DNA from 3 places in the Xanthomonas sp. F1 genome. Region 3 is predicted to be linked to each of the others. Evidence: riboswitches for the same ligand, from Rfam matches in the RefSeq annotation. Region 3 holds a riboswitch; each other region holds the start of a gene.
What was found. A riboswitch is a leader RNA that binds a small molecule or an ion and turns the genes downstream of it on or off. The one in region 3 is predicted to bind cobalamin.

Region 1: another riboswitch for cobalamin. It lies ahead of metE (5-methyltetrahydropteroyltriglutamate--homocysteine S-methyltransferase); the one in region 3 lies ahead of GGR71_RS19530 (ribonucleoside-diphosphate reductase subunit alpha).
Region 2: another riboswitch for cobalamin. It lies ahead of btuB (TonB-dependent vitamin B12 receptor); the one in region 3 lies ahead of GGR71_RS19530 (ribonucleoside-diphosphate reductase subunit alpha).

Annotation. Positions count from the first base shown of each region.
Region 1 is NZ_JACHOK010000010.1:21,311-26,558, reverse strand. It holds gene GGR71_RS17785 (aromatic alcohol reductase) at 1-755, opposite strand, end outside; gene GGR71_RS17780 (winged helix-turn-helix transcriptional regulator) at 849-1,292, shown strand; gene GGR71_RS17775 (pepsin/retropepsin-like aspartic protease family protein) at 1,777-2,745, opposite strand; cobalamin riboswitch at 3,020-3,273, shown strand; gene metE (5-methyltetrahydropteroyltriglutamate--homocysteine S-methyltransferase) at 3,485-5,248, shown strand, end outside.
Region 2 is NZ_JACHOK010000003.1:87,891-93,138, forward strand. It holds gene btuB (TonB-dependent vitamin B12 receptor) at 118-1,989, opposite strand; cobalamin riboswitch at 2,104-2,320, opposite strand; gene GGR71_RS09325 (TfoX/Sxy family protein) at 2,346-2,774, opposite strand; gene GGR71_RS09330 (GAF domain-containing protein) at 2,771-3,253, opposite strand; gene bioD (dethiobiotin synthase) at 3,370-4,059, shown strand; gene GGR71_RS09340 (phasin family protein) at 4,478-4,855, opposite strand; gene queD (6-carboxytetrahydropterin synthase QueD) at 5,138-5,248, opposite strand, start outside.
Region 3 is NZ_JACHOK010000013.1:6,633-11,880, reverse strand. It holds gene GGR71_RS21230 (hypothetical protein) at 1-133, opposite strand, end outside; gene GGR71_RS19545 (MarR family winged helix-turn-helix transcriptional regulator) at 275-733, shown strand; gene GGR71_RS19540 (organic hydroperoxide resistance protein) at 808-1,239, shown strand; gene GGR71_RS19535 (SIR2 family NAD-dependent protein deacylase) at 1,410-2,183, shown strand; gene GGR71_RS21225 (hypothetical protein) at 2,245-2,376, shown strand; cobalamin riboswitch at 2,597-2,815, shown strand; gene GGR71_RS19530 (ribonucleoside-diphosphate reductase subunit alpha) at 2,997-5,248, shown strand, end outside.

The DNA.
Region 1 (5,248 bases), on a different contig from region 3:
GACAGGTCGACATGTAGCCCGAGCGCGCGCTCCAGGATGCCCGGCAGTTCGCCGTAACGAATCGTGTCGCCAGCGAGGTAGACGATCGCGTTGCGAATCAACGGCGAATGGAACACGATGCGCGCGGTCATCGCGCCGATATCGTCCGGGGTGGTCAAGGTGACGCGATTGTCTGCGGACCCCAGCGCATGGATTCGCTTTGCCGCGAAATCGACCACACCGAAATCGGGTTCGAACAGGTAGCTGGTGAACATCCCGGTGGAAATGATCACCCAGTCCACCGCCGACTGCGACCGCAAATACTCCCGCACATCCAGTTGAGCGTCGAACAGATCCTGCGGTCCACCGCGACCGATGGCGTCGAAGTCCACGCCGAATTGCCAGGGGAAGTAGCGCGAAATCCCCGATGCGACTGCGGCACGGGCGACCTTCATCGGCGTGTCGCGGCCAGCGGCATATCCGGTACAGCCGATGACGGTGTCGAACCGGGAGAACATGGCGGCCAGTTCGTCCACGGAGGCAGCGACCAGATCGCCGGCGATGGTCTCGACGCCAAGCGCGCGGATTTCTTCCACCACCGCGCGTTTTTCGGGTCGTTGGGCGTCGATGGACGCTTGGCGCAGCATGACGCTGACGCGTGTTCCGAGGTGCTGTCCGGCGAGTTGGGCGAGGTTGCGAATGACCGGCAAGCCAAGCTCGCCGGCGCCAAGGACAAGAATGGACCTGGAGGGTGCACTGTGCTGTTGGGAGGACATCGGATGACCACGTGTGTGTACGATGGCGCCGATTCTGCCTCCCGTGCAGACAGCGCATAAGAAGGCACACGCATGATACCGATCGCTCCAGTCATGAGTTCCGAGGCACTGCTGCAACATTCGCAGTCGATATGCGATGGCATGAGCGCAGACGACGACGGCTTGCGGCGCGAGGTGCTGTCGCATGCGGGCAATCGCTGGTCGCTCGGCATCATTCACGCGCTTGGCGTTTACGGAACGCTGCGTCATGCCGATGTGGCGCGCCGAATGCGGGGAATCACGCAGCGCATGCTGACGCGAACCCTTCGTCACCTGGAGCGGGACGGATTGATCAGCAGGCACGATTTCGGAGAGGTCCCGCCCCGCGTGGAGTACACCATCACGCCCCTGGGCAAGGACCTGCTCATCCTGATGATTCCCATGTGGACCTGGGTCGTCGAGCGGGCCGAAGACTTCCATACGTGTCGCCAAGCGTTCGATGCGGCGCACGCGGACAACGGAGCTGCTCACACGTCAGCCGGGAAAGACGTAGCGTAGCGCTGACGTTGTGCGCACGGTCATTACCGTTGGTGTGTGCACTCTGACGCTCGTACTCGCCGCATTGGCGGCGCGTGCCACGGCAACAGCGCGGGAGCACGCCGCCGCCAGGGATCAGCGTCCACGTGCGCGGATCGGCGTGCCTCAGCCGATCTGACCCAGGGTGTTGATGCCGAACTGCAGCAAGATCAGGTTGGGGATTTGACGACGTTGTTGGCGGGGACGCCCGGGCATGGGCGAAGATCACCAGCACGCTGGCCGGCGGCGGCCCGCCGAGGCTGGCCAGTACCGCGGCCACGTCACAGCTTCCATCGGTGGCACTGGGCCGGGCGCACGTCGGACCGGAAAGCGACGGGGCGCGCAGACAGTGCGCCGGCCCATCAAGCGCGAAGCCGGCCCCGGCCGGGAATCGTGCGCTCTCCTGTGCGACCTGGCGCCTCCGCGAAAAGGCGGCCGCACGATGGCCGTTCTTGGGTCGCGCCGGCTACCTGCGCAGATAGAGCGTCTTGCCGCCGAAGTCGATCACCGCACCGGCGTTGGTCAGGAAATCCGCGCCCAGCATTCCGCCGTTGGCCTCGCCGTCCGGACGTGGCTGGCTCGCATAGGCGTAGACATCCTCGATGGCGGCATCGCTCACCGGTTTGGACGACCACGTGCCGATCCCCACGACGACCGGCTGCTTGGTGCGATAGCGGTGGAGCTGTGCACCTTTCGGACCGTACATCTCCCCGGCGACCGCGCCCTTTTTCACGCCGGCCTGGTGCGCGAACGCCTCGTCGACGACGACATTGCCGACCGTGCTGACGACCATCGCGCGCTCTACCCGCCCATGCGTCGCTCTGACGACGTAGCGGTTCGCCTTCTCGTCGAACTGCATGGGCAGCGCCACATAGCCGACACCAAGCAAGCGCGTGCGCAAGTTGGAGGTCTGCGTCGCATCCGGGCTGACCAGGATGCGCTTGCCGGGATAGTCCAGGACCACGCGGTTCGCGCGGAGCCAGCCGATGCCGAGCATGCCCACGTCGGCGTCGGGTTCCGGCGTCTCGAAGACCGACACCGGCACGTTCGTCACGGTGGCGCCGCCGATCGTAAGCCGATCCAGAACGCCCTCGTCGCGTCCGAGCGTGCTGACCTTGCCGGGCGACTCGATGCCGAACGCGCCCTGATGACGCAGGTCGCTGACGCCGACCTGGCTGGCGATGCGATGGATCACCTGCACATACAGCGACGCGTTCGCGTGCACCATCATCTTGCTGGGGTGACCGTTCAACTGCACCTCGATGATCGGGCGTGTGGCTTCGCCGATCGTCGCGGTGGAAAAGGGCACCGTCGCGGAGGTGGACGCACCCGGACCCGGCGGGCCGACCGGATCGGCAGACACGGCACCTGCAGCAAGTGCGAGCCCGAGCAGCGAGGCGCGCAACGACGAACGGAACGGCGGGATTCTGGACATCCAGGCTGACCTTGGCGAAGCAATGGCGGGGGCAACGCAGCGCATCGGCACGCCGTGCCATGTCTGCGTCGGAGAACGCGCCAGAGTCTATCGGGGAAACATGGCCAGCAAGCAGCGACGCAGTCGCCGCGACGGACCGCACGCACCTGCGCAGCCACGCACCTCCCCACGGCGAGACGGCAGGAAACGCTGCGCCCCCTCGCCGCATGCCCCGGCCGGCGCTCGCCACCACGCGGCGAGTGTGCAACGCCCTTGACCGCCCGCCGCATCCGGCCTATCGTGCGCTCGCCGAAGGTATTCATCGCTTCATTCGGATGAAGGGATGAATTTAAACGGGAATCCGGTGACGGCCGGCGCCGCAAGCGCCTGCCCATTCCGGAGCTGCCCCGCAGCGGTGAATGGAAACGACCTCCGTCAATGGCACTGGGCCGGCGCATGCCGGCCTGGGAAGCGACGGACAGTAGGTGCGCAGCCGGCACGGTGCGCGTGTCCATCAGCCCGAATACCGGCCCCGGCCGGAGGACCGTGCGTCCTCCGATTCGACCTGGCGCCTCCGCGGGGAGGCGGCCGGACCGCGACCCGGCCGTGCGCCGCGCCGCGCCGTCCGCCTGCCCGCGCGGTACCGGTTCGCCCGCGGGGGCGAAGGTCGCTGGCGTGGCGGGCGGTCCGTGCGAACGGGACGCGCGGCGCGCGGTTCCTTCGTTCCTCAATGCCCTTGAACGCAATGAGGAAACGCAACATGACGATCGTGACCAACCTGGGCTTCCCGCGCATCGGTGCGCGGCGCGAGCTCAAGCAGGCGCTGGAACGCTACTGGCGCCGCGACATCGACGGCGCGCAACTGCAGGACACCGCACGCGACCTGCGCCTGCGCCACTGGCAACTGCAACGCGAGGCCGGGGTGGACGTGCCGCCCAGCAACGACTTCAGCCTGTACGACGCGATGCTCGACACCGCGTTCCTGTTCGATGCGATCCCGCAGCGCTACCGCGCGCTGGCCGATGCCGATCCGTTGGCCGGCTACTTCGCGATGGCACGCGGCACGCAGGAACACGGCCTGGACCTGCACGCGCTGGAAATGACCAAGTGGTTCGACACCAACTACCACTACCTGGTGCCGGAGCTGGCGCGGCGCCAGCACTTCCGCCTGCGCGGCGACAAGCCGGTGGTGGAGTTCCTGGAAGCCAAGGCGCAAGGCATCCAGACCCGGCCGGTGCTGATCGGGCCGGTGACGTTCCTGGCGCTGTCCAAGACCGTGGACGGCAGCGACCGCTGGGCACTGCTGGAGAGCCTGCTGCCGGTGTACGCCGAACTGCTGCAGCGCCTGCATGCCGCCGGCGCCGGCTGGGTGCAGCTCGACGAACCGGCGCTGGTGCTGGACCTGGACGACGCCGCACGCGCCGCCTATCGCCGCGCCTATGACGTCCTGGCGCAGGCGCCACGGCCGAAGCTGCTGCTGACCAGCTACTTCGGTGAGCTGGGCGACAACCTGGAACTGGCGATGGCGCTGCCGGTGGACGGCGTGCACGTGGACCTGGTGCGCGGCGTGGCGCAACTGGACGCGGTGCTGCAGGCGCTGCCGGCCGGGCGCGTGCTCTCGGCCGGCCTGGTCAACGGCCGCAATGTGTGGCGCACGCCGCTGGACAACGCGCTGACCCTGGCCCGCTACGCCGCCGGCCATGTCGGCCGCGAGCGGCTGTGGCTGGCACCGTCGTGCTCGCTGCTGCACGTGCCGGTGGATCTGCAGCAGGAGACCAAGCTGGACCGCGAACTGGTCGGCTGGCTGGCCTTCGCCAGGCAGAAGCTGCAGGAACTGCGCACCCTGGCCGACGCGCTGGACGACCAGCCGCAGGCGCAGGTCGCACTGGCCGAAGCGCGCGATGCGCTGGCCAGCCGCCGCGCCTCGGCGCGCGTGCACCGCGCCGAGGTGGCGCGGCGGGTCGACGCGCTGACCGACGACGCCGGCCGCCGGCAGTCGCCGTACGCGCAGCGCCACCAGGCGCAGCAGGCGGCGCTGCGGCTGCCGCTGTATCCGACCACCACGATCGGCTCGTTCCCGCAGACCGAACAGGTGCGGCAGGCGCGTGCGCAGCACAAGGCCGGCAAGCTCGACGATGCCGCGTACGACGCGTTCCTGGCGGCCGAAACCGAGCGCTGCGTGCGCGCGCAGGAGCAACTGGGCCTGGACGTGCTGGTGCACGGCGAGTTCGAGCGCAACGACATGGTCGAGTACTTCGGCGAGCAACTCGACGGCTTCGCCTTCACCCGGCACGGCTGGGTGCAGAGCTACGGCTCGCGTTGCGTGAAGCCGCCGATCATCTACGGCGACGTGCGGCGCCCGGCGCCGATGACGCTGCGCTGGACCCAGTACGCGCAGTCGCTGACCGAGCGGCCGATGAAGGGCATGCTGACCGGGCCGGTGACGGTGCTGCAGTGGTCGTTCGTGCGCGACGACCAGGAGCGCGCGCAGACCTGCCGGCAGATCGCGCTGGCGCTGCGCGAC
Region 2 (5,248 bases), on a different contig from region 3:
CGACGGGCTTCCCCGGGAAAGCCCGTCGCGGCTGAAGCCGCTCCTACAAAAAAGACGCGCGTGTTTTCCGCGCTGTTGCCCCGCGCCACGCCCGCCGGCGCAGCGCGGGACACCGACTCAGCGCGCTGCCGGCGCGTAGCGCAGGGTCAGCGCGTACTCACGACCCGGCTGGTTGTACCAGTTCACCGTCTGGTAGTCGCGGTCGAACACGTTGCTGGCCTTTGCCTGCAGCGTCCAGTCTGGGGTGAACGCGTATTCCGCGCGCAGGTCGACGGTGCCGTAGCCGGCCAGGCGCACGCGGTTGGCCGCGTCGTCGAAGCGGTGGCCACTGCCGAAGACGGTGACGCCGAGCTTGACCGGGCCGATGCCGCGGTCCACGTCCAGGCGCGCGGTGTTCTGCGCGCGGCGCGCCAGCCAGTTGTCGCGATTGCCACTGTCGCTGCGGTTGCGCGGATCGGTGTGGCTCAGTTGCGCCGACAACTCCCAGCCGGCCAGCAGTGCATAGCCGGTCAGTTCGGCGCCGCGGATCCGCGCCTCGTCCACGTTGACCGGCAGGAAGCTGACCGCATCGTAGGAGATCAGGTCCTTGACCCGGGTCTCGTAGGCGTTGAAGGTCCAGTTCCAGCTGTCGGCGTACTGCGCAATGCCGAGGTTGCCGCTCTTGGAGCGCTCCGGCTTCAGTTCCGGATTGCCGGCGAACGGGTAGTACAGGTCGTTGAAGGTCGGCGCCTTGAAGCCGGTGCCGACGCTGGCGGTGAGCTTGAGGCCATGTGCCAGTGCCAGGCCCCAGCCGAGGCTGCCAGTGGTGTGCTCGCCGAATTGCTCGTTGTCGTCGCTGCGCACGCTGGCCTGCACCTGCTGCGCGCCGAAGCGGCCCTGGTACTCGGCGAACACGCCGGTGTTGTCGCGGCTGTCGACGTCGAAGGCGGTGGTGCTGGTGACGTGCTCGCGCTGCCAGTCGCTGCCGACGCTGAGCAGGTGGCCTTCGGCCAGGGTGACGTCGCCCTGCAGCGCGGCGGTGTCGCGGCGGCTGTCGAAGGTGCTGACGAAGCTGCGGGTGCGTGCGCCCGGCGCACGGTAGTAGCTGTCGGCGTCGTCGACGTTGCGGCCGAGCTGCGCGGCCAGGTGCAGGCGATCGGACGGGGTCCAGTCGAGCTTGCCGCTGAACACCTGCTGGGTGTTGTCGGCCTCGTTGCCGGCGAACAGCGCGTCGCCGTCGTATTCGTTGCGGCTGTCGATGTTCAGCGCCTGGCCTTCGATGCGCAGCGTGTCGGTCAACGCGTAGCCGCCGCGCGCGCTCAGCGAGACGTTGCGGTAGCCGTCGCGGTCGGGCTGGTCGACGAAGCAGCCCGCGAACAGCGTGGCCGAGCCGTTGCAGGCATTGATGCCGTCGGTCTTCTGGTAGCCGCCCTGCACGGCCAGCCAGCCGCGCTCACCGCGGTTGCTGAAGCCGGCACCGGCCTCGCGCAGGCCGTGGCTGCCGCCGCCCAGGCTCAGGTTCTGCTGGAAGCCCTGGCCGCCGCGGCGGGTGAAGATCTGGATGACGCCGCCGATCGCGTCGGAGCCATACAGGCTCGAACGCGGGCCGCGCACGATCTCGATGCGCTCGATCTGGCTCAGCGGCAGGTCCTGGAACGCGGCCAGGCCGGCGCTGGCCGAGCCGATGCGCACGCCGTCCACCAGCACCAGCACGTGGTCCGATTCGCTGCCGCGCAGGTTCAGCGTGGTCAGCTTGCCCAGACCGCCCTGGTTGGAGACGCCGATGCCGGCGCGGCCCTGCAGCAGCTGCGCCAGCGACGTGGCCTGGCTGCGCTCGATCTCCGCGCGGTCGATGACCTGCGCCGGCACCACGCTGTCCTCCACCGAGATCTGGGTGCGGGTGGCGGTGACCAGGACCTGGTCGAGGTCGGTGGCGGCGTCGGCGGCGTGGGCCAGCGCGGGCAGGGACAGGGCGGTCGCGATCGCGACCGAAAGCAGGCGGGACGACATGGGTGGCAACTCCGGCGCGCGGCTGCGCGCTGTGACGGCAAGGGAGTCGCGAACGGAAGGTGCAAGCGGACGGCGCCGGACGCGGCGCGGCACGCCGCGACGCCCTCCGCATCGCAACCAGTGAACTGCAAGGCCGGTCTCCGGGCTGGCGATCGGGGAGGCGGACCTCCCGGCTGCGACGCCTTCCCATGCCCAGGCACAGTGGCGCAGGTCGTCAGCGCGGATCGCTTACCGTTGCGGGGGCAGCGCCGGCCTTGTCGCAAGACGCACCGGCTTCCCGTTTCAACCCGCTGGCCGGAGCCGGCGGGTCACCTTGAAGCGGCGCGATTGTACGCGATCGCCGCTGCCCGCGCGGCTCAGTCGGCGTGCGCGCCGTGGCCGTCGTCGTCGCCGTGGTGGTCGCCCACCGGCGTGTCGTGCGTGTCGGACGCGTAGGCGCCGCCAGCGTCATCGTCGTCACGCGTGTCGTCGCGGTCGAAATGCGTCGTCGCCACCGGCCCGGCGACCTGCAGGCCGCGCTGCGCCGGCAGCGCCGCCGTCGCGGTCTCCAGCTCGCCCAGCAACTGCGCGCGCCGCGCCTCGGACAGGTCCTGCCAGTGGCAGCCGCTGAGCGCGCCTTCCAGCGAGTACAGCAGGTTGAGGCTGGGCTTGAAGCCGGCGCGCTTGACCTTGACGAAGGCGCCGACCGCGCCGGCCGCCTCCAGGTCCTGCTGCGTGCGCACGCCGACCTGGCGCAGCCAGGCCGCGCTCTTTGGGCCGATGTTGCGCAGCTTGGTCGTGCTCATTGCAGGCTGTCGACGAAGACCTGGGCGATCGCTTCCAGGCCGTGCTGGTCGTCGGCGTCGAAGCGGGCCAGGTCGGGGCTGTCCAGGTCGAACACGCCCACCAGCGCGCCGTCGCGCAGCAGCGGCACCACCAGTTCCGACCGCGAGGCCGCATCGCAGGCGATGTGCCCGGGGAACGCCTCCACGTCGTCGATGCGCTGGGTCTGGCCGCTGCTCGCGGCCGCGCCACAGACGCCCTTGTGCAGCGGAATGCGCACGCAGGCGGGCAGGCCCTGGAACGGCCCCACCACCAGTTCCTTGCCGTCGTGGAAGTAAAAACCGACCCAGTTCAGCCGCGGCAGCGCGTGGTACACCAGCGCCGCCAGATTGGCGGCATTGGCGATGCGGTCGGGCTCCCCGGCGACCAGGGCACGGGCCTGGTCGAGCAACTGGGCGTACTGTTCCGGCTTGCTGCCGGTGAGCGAGGACGAGGCGAACATCGCGCGAGTCTAGCAGCGCGCTGCGTCCGTCGGCACCGCGGCGGCTGACGCGCGCGGCGCGCCCGGCTATCCTGCGCGCCGCCGCGCGTCCCGCCGGCCAACCGACAGGGTTTCGCATGGCTGTTCCCGCCTTCTACGTCACCGGCACCGATACCGGCATCGGCAAGACCATCGCCAGCACCGCGCTGCTGCATGCCTTGCGCGCGCGCGGCCAGCGCGCGGTGGGCATGAAGCCGGTGGCCAGTGGCTGCACGCGCGAGGCCGACGGCTGGCGCAACGAGGACGCACTGGCGCTGCAGGAGGCCAGCGCACCGCGCCCGCACTATGACGATCTCAACCCGTACGCGCTGCCGCTGCCGCTGGCGCCGGAACTGGCCGCCGCCGATGCCGGTGTGCAACTCGAACTGGCACCGATCGTGGCTGCCTTCGCGCGCCTGCGCGCGCAGGCCGACGTGGTGGTGGTGGAAGGCGTAGGCGGCTGGGCGGCGCCGCTGTCGGCGACGCTGGATCAGGCCGATCTGGCGCGCGCGCTGCGGCTGCCGGTGGTGCTGGTGGTCGGCCTGCGTCTGGGCTGCCTCAACCACGCCCGGCTCAGCGCCGCGGCGATCGCCGCCGACGGCCTGCAGTGCATCGGCTGGATCGGCAACGAGATCGACCCGGCGATGGAGCGCATCGACGACAACATGGCGATGCTGCGCGCGCGGTTGCCGATACCGTGCTGGGGACGGTTGCCGTACCGGCCGCAACCGCAGGCCGCGCAGTTGGCCGCGGAGCTGCAACCGTGGGCGGGAATGTCGCCCGGCTGATCGATCGCTGGGGCGCGCGCCGCACTACCGCCTTTTGTGGGAGGGACTTCAGTCCCGACGCGTCTTTGCTGAGGCGTCGGGGCTGAAGCCCCTCCCACAAACACAAGACGTCCCGGCACTGCGCGACGGGCTAATCCGACTACCCGGTTCCACGCTCGGTGCACGCGCATGGATAAGCCCGATAGAAGAAGGAGATCTGCCGGTTTCTGACGAAGCATCGGGGGGATGAAGCCTCTCCCACAAGGAAAGCCAGCAGCGCGCGAAATCGGCAAATCCCCAATCCCCACTCCCAAATCCCGCCCACAAAAAAGGCCCGGTAGAGGGAGGGATCTACCGGGCCTGGGGTTGCACGGGGGGAGGGACCCATGCAGACCGAGGGTGCGTCGGGCGGCGGACCGCAGCGACGTCGAATCGGGTGTTACTTGGCGGCGGGCTTGGCCTTCGGCGTGGCCTGTTCGGTCGCCGCTTCGAACTGGTGCTTGGCGAGCTGGCCGATGGCCTCGGAGGTCTTCAGGCCCAGGCCGAACACTTCCTGGTTGGCCGTGGCCAGCCGCTCGAAGTTGTCGCGGGCGATCTGCAGGCCCTTCGGCCACAGCGCCTGCACGGTGCCCAGGTCGCGCGCTTCGGTCAGCTCACCGAGGAAGCCGGTGGTGGCCGACACGTTCTTCTCGAAGGTCTTCAACTGCACGCCGAACACGCTCTCGGCGCTTTCCAGCGCCAGGCGATTGGCACGCGCCGCGGCGGCGGCGAACTGCTGGGTGTAGCTGCTGAACTGATCGTTGAATTGAGCGGACATCATGCAACTCCGTTGGAATGCCGACTGCTGTTGCAGTGCAACATACGCCCATTCTGCTGCGATGCAACAAAATTTTCTGAAGCCGCTCAGGGTTCGTTCAAGCTGCCTTTCGGATCAATGGTTTGGCGCAATTTTCTCCCGCGCTCACTGGGCGCCTCTGCGTCTCTGGCAAGCGCCAACTGCGCGCTACGACGCACAGGCGGGCCTGCACGGAAGGCCCTCGGTGGTCGCGATGCCGCCCTTGCGATTCCCCAATCCCCATCCCCCATTCCCAGCTTTACTTCAGCCCGCGCCGCGATAACGGCAGCCGGAGGTGCAGGTCTCGTGCACCACCACTTCGCTCAGCAGCGGCAGCGCCGGCTTGAGTCGGTCCCAGATCCACACCGCCAGGCG
Region 3 (5,248 bases):
GCAAGCCGGGGCACTGGCGACGGGTTTCGCGGGCCAGCGCGTCGACCAGCACCGGGCCGGCGGGCAGGGTGTTCGGCACGACGGCGGCGGGCGCACCGCCAAGCACGGCCAGCAGCAGGAACGATGCGCGCATGCGGAAACTCCTCGGGCTGCACGGCAGCGTAATCCTGCGCCAGCGGCGGGCGCAGTGGCAGGCCGCCGACCGCTTCAGCCGGAAGTTAGCGCTGAAAAATATCGCTTGCGATTGAGTAGCGCGCTATGTAATATCTCCCCCATGGACCGCACCTCTCCCCCCGACGCCACCGCGCTGCTGAAGCTGGACACCCAGCTGTGCTTCGCGCTGTATTCGGCCAACCTGGCGATGCACAAGCTCTACCGCGGGCTGCTGGGCGAGCTCGGCCTGACCTATCCGCAGTACTTGGTGATGCTGGTGCTGTGGGAACAGGACGGCTGCAGCGTCTCGGACATCGGCGAGAAGCTGTTCCTGGATTCGGCCACGCTGACCCCGCTGCTCAAGCGCCTGGAGGCGGTCGGCCTGCTGACCCGCCGCCGCGCCGCCGCCGACGAGCGCCGCGTGCTGATCGCGCTGACCGCCGAAGGCCAGGCCCTGCGCGCCCGTGCGCAGGCGGTGCCGGAAGGCGTGCTGTGCGCGGTCGCCTGCGACCTGCAGCAACTGACCCGGCTCAAGCAGGATCTGGAAGAAGTCCGCGGCAAGCTGCAGGCCGCGGCCTGAGCGGTTCCCGCCCCCGATCACCCCATCCCCTCTAACCCATGGCGCCGCGGCGCCGCCCTCCAAGGAGAACCACCATGGCTTCACCGACCACCATCGTCTACACCGCCACTGCCACCGCCACCGGGGGCCGCGACGGCCGCGCCGCCACTCCGGACAAGGCGTTGGACGTCAAGCTGTCGACCCCGCGCGAGCTGGGCGGCGCCGGCGGCGACGGCACCAACCCGGAGCAGCTGTTCGCGGCTGGCTATTCGGCCTGCTTCATCGGTGCGCTGAAGTTCGTCGCCGGGCAGGAGAAAGTGAAGCTGCCGGCCGAGCCGAGCATCGAGGGCCATGTCGGCATCGGCCAGATCCCGGGCGGCTTCGGCATCGCCGTGGAGCTGCGCATCGCCGTGCCGGGCCTGGAGCGGGCGACGCTGGAATCGCTGGTGGAGAAGGCGCACCAGGTGTGCCCGTACTCCAACGCCACGCGCGGCAACATCGACGTCAAGCTGGTCGTGCTCGACTGAGTCAGCGGAAGGTTTGGGCCGGCGCCTGCGCCGGACCTTGGCGACACGCAACGGGCGGCCACTGGCCGCCCGTTCGCGTTGCGGGAGCGGGCGGCCGCGCGTGCTGCCATGCACATTGAGACCGCCTTGCGTCAATGCAATAGTGTGCGCTTCATCAAGTCGAGCGCGCCATGCTCAGTTCCGCCTACAACGCCGAGACCGTCGCCGCCTTCATTCAGGGCGCGCGCCGTGTGCTGGTGCTGACCGGCGCCGGCATGTCCGCCGAGAGCGGGGTGCCGACCTTCCGCGGCCAGGACGACAGCCTGTGGTCGCGCTTCGATCCCGAGCAACTGGCCACCGAGGACGCCTGGCGCGCCGACCCTGCACTGGTCTGGGGCTGGTATCGCTGGCGCATGGCGATCGTGGCGCTGGCGCAGCCGCACGCCGGGCATCGCGCGCTGGCGCACCTGGCCGAGGTCCGCCACACCACGCTGGTGACCCAGAACGTGGACGACCTGCACCAGCGCGCCGACAGCGAGGTCGCCGCGCACGTGCACGGCCGCCTGTCGGCGCTGCGCTGCAGCGACTGCGGCCAACCCTGGCGCGGGCTGCTGCCGCCGGTGGACGTGCACACGCCCAGCCAGCGCCTGGCGCCGCCGGTGTGCGCGGCCTGTGGCGGCACGGTACGCCCGGGCGTGGTGTGGTTCGGCGAGGCGCTGCCGGCGATGGAGTGGACGCGTGCGCAGACGGCGGCCGACGCCGCCGACCTGGTGCTGGTGATCGGCAGTTCCGGCCTGGTCTATCCGGCCGCCAGCCTGCCGCTGCAGGCCAAGGAGCGCGGCGCCTGCGTGGTCGAGATCAACCCCGAACCCAGCGCGCTGTCGGCGCGCGCCGATCTGCACTGGCGCGACAGCGCGGCGGTGGCCCTGCCATTGCTGTTGCAGCAGTGCCTGGTGGCCCGATGAGGCCGCTGCACGTTGGAGATTGCCTTCGATTGCTTCGGTCGGCCACCCAAGGAGTGTGATGATGGGCATCAAACCTGGCCCCAAGCGCATCGCAAAGAGCACCGGCAAGCCGGATCGGCGTCAGCGAGACAACAAGGACATTCCGGGAAACACGAAGTCCCTCAAGCCGCGCAAGCACAAGAAAGGCGACTGAGCCGGCCGGCGGGGCGGATGGCCGGGAGGGCGCGCGCCCGGGGGCCGGCGGGCCGTTTCGATGGCATCTCGCCGCTCTCCGAGGACCGGCTTCACGGCCCCGTTACGGCCGCGGACGTTCTCCGCGGCGGGGCCGAAACCGGCGGCCGACGGCAAACCGTTGGCAGGCTTAGGTTTTCGTAATTTGACCCATATTTAGCGTTGACGTCGTCGAGCGACCACACTATCTTGGGGTGGTCGGTTCCGGCGGCCACAAGCCGCGGGATCAAAAGGGAAGCCGGTGCGGCGTGCCAACGCCAACTCCGGCGCTGCCCCGCAGCGGTAATTGGGAACGAACCCGTCATCCGCACTGAGGCGCCCGCCTTGGGAAGCGACGGGCTAGGAACCGGCCACGGCCGTTGCCCATCAGCCCGAAGACCTGCCGACAGCCGCGCGAAGCACACCGCGCGGCGCCGACCGCGCGCTCTCCGGGGGGAGAGGGTCGGTGCAGCGTTGACCGCCCGCAGGCCTGGTGCCTGCGCCGTTTGCAGTCTTCGCGACACCGCCTGCCCACCTGCGAACCCGGTCGGACCGCTGCCTGCGAGGGTCGGGCGGCCGCGTGCACCACGCTTGGAGACCTTCATGAGCCAGACCCACAGCCTGCCGGCCACCGCGTCCGTCGACGCCGCCGTCGACCCCTCGACTGCTGCCGCTACCGCCACCGCCCAGCCGGAGCCGGCCAGCAGCGAGCCGAGCAACGACCAGCGCGCCGTGACCTGGATCGTCAAGGACGGCGGCAACCGCCGCATGGCCTTCGACCGCTCGCGCCTGCAGCGCACCCTGGACCGGATCCACGCCGAGTTCCCGCAGCTGGACGTGAGCGACTACGAGCGCAAGGCCTTCGCCTTCATCGAGAAGAAGGAAAGCCTGTCGGCCGACGACATGGTCGACTACCTGATCCGCGAGGCCGAGTCGCGCGTGGACATCGCCACGCCGGAGTGGGAGTACTTCGCTGCGCGCCTGTACCTGGACCGCCTGTACAAGCGCGCCAGCAAGAATCGTTTCTACGATGCCGGCGAGAAGTACGGCTCCTACGTCGGCCTGCAGGAAAGCCTGGCCGACCGCGGCGTGTACTCGATCGACATCCTCAAGAACTACTCCAAGGACGAACTGGCCGAAGCCGGCCGCATGATCGATCCGGAGCGCGACAAGCTGTTCGCCTACAACGGCCTGTACCTGCTGGCCACGCGCTACCTGGCCACCGACAACTCGCGCAAGGTCTACGAACTGCCGCAGGAGCGCTGGCTGACCATCGCCCTGTACCTGATGCAGGACGAGAAGCCGCGCGAGCGCCGCATGCAGCTGGTCGGCGAGGCCTACTGGGCGCTGTCCAACCTGTACATGACCGTGGCCACGCCGACCCTGGCCAACGCCGGCAAGATCGGCGGGCAGCTGTCGAGCTGCTTCATCGACACTGTCGACGACAGCCTGCAGGGCATCTACGACTCCAACACCGACGTGGCGCGCGTGTCCAAGCACGGCGGCGGCGTCGGCGCCTACCTGGGCTACGTGCGTTCGTCCGGCTCGGCGATCCGTGGGGTCAAGAACTCCAGCGGCGGCGTGGTGCCGTGGATCAAGCAACTCAACAACACCGCCGTGTCGGTGGACCAGCTCGGCCAGCGCAAGGGCGCCATCGCCGTGTACCTGGACATCTGGCACCGCGACATCGAGGCGTTCCTGGACCTGCGCCTGAACAACGGCGACCAGCGCCTGCGCGCGCACGACGTGTTCACCGCGGTGTGCGTGCCGGACATCTTCATGGAAGCGGTGGAGCGCCGCGGCGAGTGGTACCTGTTCGACCCGCACGAGGTGAAGGAGGTCAAGGGCTGGTATCTGCAGGACTTCTTCGACGAGAAGCGCGGCGAAGGCAGCTTCCGCGCCCGCTACGAGGAAGTGGTGGCCGACGAGCGCATCGGCCGCAAGGTGGTCAAGGCCATCGACATGTTCAAGCGGATCATGGTCAGCCAGCTGGAGACCGGCAACCCGTTCATGTTCTATCGCGACGAAGTCAATCGCATGAACCCGAACAAGCACCAGGGCATGGTGTATTCCAGCAACCTGTGCACCGAGATCCTGCAGAACATGAGCCCGACGCGGGTCATCCAGGAGATGATCAGCGGCGACCAGATCGTCACCACCAAGCAGGCCGGCGACTTCGTCGTGTGCAACCTGTCCTCGGTGAACCTGGGCCGCGCGGTCACCGCGCAGCCGGACCTGCTGTCGCCGGACATCCTGGAGCGGCTGATCCGCGTGCAGGTGCGCATGCTCGACAACGTCATCGACCTCAACGAGCTGCCGGTGCCGCAGGCCACCATCACCAACCAGAAGTACCGGGCGATCGGCCTGGGCACCTTCGGCTGGCACCACCTGCTGGCGCAGAAGGGCATCGACTGGAATTCGCCGGCGGCCGAGGAGTACAGCGACACGCTGTACGAGCGCATCAACTACCTGACCATCCAGGCGAGCCTGGCGCTGGCCAAGGAGAAGGGCGCGTACAAGGTGTTCAAGGGCAGCGACTGGCAGAACGGCGAGTACTTCAGCAAGCGCGGCTACGACAGCGCGCAGTGGCAGGAACTGGCCGCGCAGGTGAGCGTGCACGGCGTGCGCAACGCCTGGATGGTGGCGGTGGCGCCGAACATGAGCACCGCGCAGATCGCCGGCTCCACCGCCTCGATCGACCCGATCTACAGCGCGTTCTACTACGAAGAGAAGAAGGACTTCCGCCGTCCAGTGGTGGCGCCGGGCCTGACCGTGGACACCTATCCGTACTACGAGAAGGGCGCCTACAAGGTCGACCAGTTCGCCAGCGTGCGCCAGAACGCGCGCCGCCAGCG